One region of the Listeria sp. Marseille-Q6474 genome, then DNA from elsewhere that is predicted to be linked to it. Evidence: a T-box and tRNA genes for the amino acid it is inferred to sense, from the RefSeq annotation. Region 1 holds a T-box; the other holds one or more tRNA genes.

The links. The T-box of region 1 lies ahead of leuS (leucine--tRNA ligase). A T-box ahead of a tRNA ligase gene usually reads a tRNA of that ligase, here a tRNA-Leu.
Region 2: it encodes a tRNA-Leu, which carries the amino acid that the T-box ahead of leuS (leucine--tRNA ligase) is inferred to sense. The anticodon was not compared.

What each region holds. Positions count from the first base shown of each region.
Region 1 is NZ_CAMPPS010000001.1:24,144-27,328, reverse strand. Features, by position in the region: gene leuS (leucine--tRNA ligase) at 1-1,600, opposite strand, end outside; T-box leader at 1,674-1,875, opposite strand; gene OC533_RS00170 (TIGR01212 family radical SAM protein) at 2,004-2,969, shown strand; gene OC533_RS00165 (class I SAM-dependent methyltransferase) at 2,966-3,185, shown strand, end outside.
Region 2 is NZ_CAMPPS010000002.1:342,121-345,305, forward strand. Features, by position in the region: gene OC533_RS12495 (helix-turn-helix domain-containing protein) at 236-1,516, shown strand; tRNA gene OC533_RS12500 (tRNA-Leu) at 1,643-1,726, opposite strand; gene OC533_RS12505 (aminoglycoside phosphotransferase family protein) at 1,859-2,752, shown strand; gene OC533_RS12510 (GyrI-like domain-containing protein) at 2,749-3,185, shown strand, end outside.

The sequences.
Region 1 (3,185 bases):
CAGCATGCTCTGCCCCGCCGATATAAACATCTACAGGAAGCCATTCTGCTAATTTTTCTTTATCAGCAATTGCTTCTGTATTGTTTGGATCGATATAGCGCAGGAAATACCAGCTTGACCCAGCCCATTGTGGCATAGTATTTGTTTCACGACGACCTTTTCGACCGTTTTCGTCTGTTACGTTTACCCAGTCATGCAAGTTAGCAAGTGGTGATTCGCCTGTTCCTGATGGTTTGATTTCTGTTGCTTTTGGTAGAAGTAGTGGTAGTTCGTCTTCTGGTACAAGCGTTGTTTCCCCGTCTTCCCAGTGAATAACTGGAATTGGTTCACCCCAGTAACGTTGTCTGCTGAACAACCAGTCGCGCAAACGATACGTGATTTTACGGCTACCGATGTCTTCTTTTTCTAGCCAATCAATTGCAGCGGTAATCGCTTCGGCTTTAGCTAGTCCGTTCAAGAAATCAGAGTTAATATGTGGTCCATCGCCAGTGAAAGCTTCTTTTGTAACGTCGCCGCCTTCAAGTACTGGACGAATATTCAAACCAAATTGTTGCGCAAATTCAAAGTCGCGTTCGTCATGTGCTGGTACGGCCATAATTGCACCCGTTCCATATTGAATCAACACGTAGTCCGCAATCCAAATCGGCACTTCTTCGCCGTTGATTGGATTAATCGCATAAGCTCCTGTGAATACGCCTGTTTTGTCTTTTGCAAGGTCGGTTCTTTCTAGTTCGCTTTTTAGTTCTACTTGTTTTTTATAAGCTTCAACTGCTTCTTTTTGCTCAGGTGTTGTGATTTTTTCGATAAGTTCGTGTTCTGGTGCAAAAACCGTATATGTTGCGCCAAAAAGTGTATCTGGGCGTGTTGTAAAGACATTAAACGTTTCATCGCTATCTTTAATTTTAAAAGTAACTTCTGCGCCTTCTGAACGACCAATCCAGTTACGTTGCATATCTTTAATATTTTCAGGCCAGTCTACAAGTTCAAGGTCATCTAGCAAACGGTCTGCATAGGCAGTAATTTTAAGCATCCATTGACGCATTGGTTTGCGGAAAACAGGGAAACCACCGCGTTCACTTTTGCCATCGATTACTTCTTCGTTGGCTAGTACGGTTCCAAGTGCCGGACACCAGTTTACAGCGATTTCGGCTTCATAAGCTAGGCCTTTTTCATATAGTTTTTCAAAAATCCATTGTGTCCATTTATAATATTCTGGGTCTGTTGTATTAATTTCACGGTCCCAATCATAGGAAAAACCAAGAGATTTAATTTGGCGAGTAAAGTTGGCAATATTCAGTGCGGTGAATTCTTCTGGATCGTTACCAGTATCAATCGCATATTGCTCTGCAGGAAGTCCAAATGCATCCCAACCGATTGGATGAAGGACATTCTTCCCTTGCATACGTTTCATTCTAGACAAAATATCTGTTGCTGTATAACCTTCTGGATGTCCTACGTGAAGACCTGCTCCAGATGGGTAAGGGAACATATCTAGTGCATAGAAGTTTTCTTTGTCTTTATCTTCTGTTGTTTTAAAAGTGTTATGTTCACTCCAATATTGTTGCCATTTCGGTTCCATTTTTTTATGATTAAATGTCACTTTACTCATCCTCTTTTCCTTAAAATATCGAATTTTGGCTACAAAAAAATCCCTACATCCCAACGGCTTATCGCCATGGGACGAGAGATGCTTCTCCCGCGGTACCACCCACATTAGTGTTTAACCACTCAACTTAACAATTCCTTAACGCGGAAAACGGGGATACACCCAAGCTCCATGGTAAGTTCATCCGGATTTTGTGACTGACTTGCACCAACCGTCAGCTCTCTTCACATCAAAATATGCAGATTACTACTCCAATTCATCGCTATTTCGCAAAATTCATTAGTCTTATTGTAGCTGAATTTAGGTTTTTTAGCAAGCGGTCTGAAGATTTATCTAACTTTCGTAGTAAAATGTGCTAAAATGAATGGAGAATTTCATTTGAAGGAGTCTAAAACTAGTGAAACAAACGAATCCATTTGTATATAGTAATGATAATAAAAGATACCATACATGGAACTACTGTTTACGAGAAGAATTTGGGCAAAAGACATATAAAGTTGCGCTCGATGGCGGTTTTGATTGTCCAAATCGTGATGGCACAGTAGCGCATGGTGGTTGTACATTTTGTAGCGCGGCTGGTTCTGGTGATTTTGCTGGGAACCGAGCGCTTGATTTAAAAGTACAATTCCAGCAAGTGCGCGACAAAATGCAAACGAAATGGAAAGACGGGAAATGTATTGCTTACTTCCAGGCTTTTACTAACACTCATGCCCCTGTTGCTGAACTGCGTGAGAAATTTGAAACAGTTTTGAATGAGCCTGGCGTGGTTGGGCTTTCGATTGCGACACGACCTGACTGTTTGCCGGATGATGTCGTTGAATACCTGGCTGAATTAAATGAACGGACTTATTTATGGTTAGAGCTTGGTTTGCAATCTGCTCACGATGAAACTGGGCGCTTAATTAACCGCGCGCATGACTATGATTGTTATTTAGAAGGCGTGCGCAAACTACAAACACATAATATCCGCATTTGTACTCACATTATTAATGGTCTTCCGAAAGAAACGCCGGAAATGATGATGGAAACCGCACAAAAAGTAGTTGAAAGTGGCGTTGATGGTATTAAAATCCATTTACTCCATTTATTAAAAGGAACGCCAATGGTAGAAGATTATAAAAAAGGTGACTTAGAATTTTTAACCCGTGATGGTTATGTGAACTTAGTGGCTGACCAACTCGAAATTCTGCCTCCTGAAATGGTTATTCACCGAATTACAGGTGATGGTGGCGTGGATGACTTAATTGGCCCAGTTTGGAGTTTAAATAAATTTGAAGTACTGAATGCCATTGATGCGGAACTCGTTCGAAGAGATAGTTGGCAAGGGAAATTATATCAACCTGTGGAAGTGAGTTCCAAATGAATTTACGTGGTATTCTCCCCTTCGCTCATGACACACTTCGAAAAGTAGTTCGCTCTGGAGATTATGTAATTGACGCAACATGTGGCAATGGGCATGATACGCTTTTACTAGCAGAACTTGTGGGTGTAAATGGTCATGTGCTCGGGTTTGATATTCAACAAATGGCAATTGATGCAACGAAAACTCGTTTAGAAAATGCGGGTGTCGCATCACAAG
Region 2 (3,185 bases), on a different contig from region 1:
AAAAGCTAATGGCGAACGTAAAGAAAAACATTAAATATGGCAAATTAGTGAAGCGTGTAAAGATGCTTGAAATCAAGTCTAGTACTGATTTTAAGCCTTGTGTAAGACTGGATAATTATAACCGAAAAAACATTCGTTATGAAAAGAAGCTAAAACTATTAAATAGGGTATTTGTTTTCTAAAAATAAATGTATATAATTAAAAGAAAAGTTTTCTAAGTAATGGCGGTGACATCATGGATTTAATCGGTTTACGAATTAGAAATATCCGTAAAATAAAACAACTTACTTTAAAAGAGGCGGCTAAAGGAATCATTTCCGTCCCTTATTTAGCTAATATAGAGAATGGTGTGAAAGTGGCTTCTTTTGAAACGTTAATGCATATAGCGAAACGTCTGGAAATACCGGAAGAAGCTCTTTTAATAGGCAATGAGGATTTAAATAAAGAATTATTACAAGAACTCAAGCAGATATTTGAGTTACTTGTTTTTTCGAATACAAAAGAAGTGGAAGATAGACTTGATAAAATAGCTGCGAATGTCGATTTACTGTGTGAATCTCCTGTTATAGAACTTAGTTTTTACTGGCTTCAAGCAGGTTTTTACTATAAAACATGGGAATTTTCTAAAGCTAGAGAAATAGAAAGAACGTATTTAAATAGTAATGAAAAGCGTGTAGTGGACTCATTCCCACCGGATTTGCTTAGTTATTATTACTATGGGCAAGCTGTGAAACATTCTCATGCTACTTGCGACTATCAATTGGCAGTGGAGTACTGGGAAAAAAGCATTGATTTAACTGATAAAGCTGCGTTTCAAGTGGTTTTTCAAGTGGGGCTTTGTATTAATTACATATGTCTAAATAACTATGAACCTGCTTTAAAACACATTGAATGTGCCTGGAACTTAATTAAGAGATTCCCGAGCAGAGACCAAGAAAGGATTACGGCCATTTTATATTTGTATGGTTATATAAACTTTCAAATTGGCTTTATGACTGAAGCAAAGCGGAAATTTGAAGAAGTGCTAGTATTTTTTAACATGTATCCAGAAGCTAAAACAATGTATTATTTTCTTGTTCGCTTTAAGCTGGCAGAAATAGAAAGAGTCGAGGGTAATCATGAGTTATTCGATGAAAAGATAGTTTGTTTATACGAGGAATTAATGGCGCATGAGGCTTCTGAGATAGGTTTTAATAACAATGACTACCTTGTAATTACAGAACTGATGGTTATTTTTGCTGAACAAGGGTCAGTATTAGAAACAAGTAATTTACTGGCTATTATTAACAAAGTAACTGAGCAAGTAATGGAAATCAATTTTTTTGTAACCTATACGGAAACATTACTGCTGTACCATCAAAACAAGCAATCTAGCTATGAAAAGAAAATGTTAGGCTTGCTTAAAAAAATTGATGAATCCAATGATCCAGCATTAATTGAACGCGTAAAAAAACACGCAAGTAAGCACTTCGCTGACTCAACGAAATATAAAATGGCATATAATATTTTAGCTTAGTATAAAAAAGGAAGATCAGTTCAGTAGTTAACGTGGTTTTCCTTTTTTCATTGAGGTGTCATTTGTTCTATCAAAAAAGGTTTCGTAACTGTATGAACAATTACGAAACCTACTTGTAGTTCTCTATGCGGCCGAGAGGACTTGAACCTCCACGGGTTTTACCCCACTAGGCCCTCAACCTAGCGCGTCTGCCGATTCCGCCACGACCGCGTATGCGTAGCAAAACTAATTATAATATTGATTCTATTATTTTGTCAATAAATTCTGCATAGATAATTGGAAAAAAGTAAGCGTATTCTTGTATAATGGAGAATAGCGAATTTATTGGAGGGAGAGCTAATTATGGATGTGACCCAATTGAAAATGTTGCGTAATGCGAAAGTGGTTTCAGAAATAAAAAAGGGTTTTTCTATCGATAAGAAATATCAGGTGGATGAAACCTATCTTGTACGTGTTTTTCCAAAAGAGTTACTCCAAACACGAAAGCAAGAATTTGAAATAATCCAAGCGTTAGGTTCTCAAACTCCATTTGTTCCACGAGCATATGATTTTGGCTTTACTGGCGGAGAAGGCTATATGATTATTGGTTATGTGCGCGGTGAAGATGCGGAAAATGGCATGTTTAGATTATCACATTCCGAACAGTTTAAGGCTGGTTTTTCAGCAGGGGAAATTTTACGAGAAGTTCATAAAATACCGCTAGATATACCAAAAATGAACTGGTTGGATTTTCAAACAGTTAAATTTAAACGAAAAGTGGAGGAATTAAAAGAATTAGAAATAACAGCTTCTTTTTTAACAGAAACCGAACAGTTTGTTTATGAGAATATAGCTAGATTAAAAAATAGACCGGTTTGTTTACAACATGGAGATTTTCATCCAGCGAATATTATTTTAAAGAACAAAAAGTTTGCGGGGCTAATTGATTTTAATCGGCTAGAGTTCGGGGATCCTTTTTTTGATTTAGCTAAAATCGGCTTTTTTACAACAGAGGTCAGTATACCTTTTGCACGAGGAAATATTTTAGGCTATCTTGATAAAGAAGAAGTTACGGATTTTTGGAATCTTTATGCGCTTTACACAGCGATGCATATTACTTCGGCCGTTAATTGGGCGGCAAAAAATGAATCTCGTAATTTTAATAAGTTAATGAATTATGCAGCAAAGACGGCAGCTAGTCATGATAATTTTCAGAAGCTGATGCCAGACTGGATGAACGAGGAGGAATTCAAATGACTGAAAAGAAAATTGATTTTAAAAAAGAGGAAAAGAAATTCTATGCGCCTAAAAGAAAACCAGAGCGTATTTTTGTTCCGGAAATGAATTTTTTGATGGTGGATGGGAAAGGCGATCCGGACGGAGAGGAGTATCAAAAGGCAGTGCAGTCACTTTATGCGATTGCGTACACGATTAAAATGAGCAAGATGGGCGAGACGCGTCTGGATGGTTACTCGGATTTTGTTGTACCGCCGCTGGAAGGTTTTTGGTGGTCTGAAGGGAAGTTTGATTTAAAGGACAGAGATGCGTGGCTTTGGACATCGATTCTTAGACAACCAGATTTTGTTACCGAAGAAGTGTTGGAGTGGGCGAAAGAGGTTGCAAGGAAGAAAAAGCCTGACGTTGATACGAGTCGCGTGAAATTGGTTCGTTTTGAGGAAGGGGAATGTGT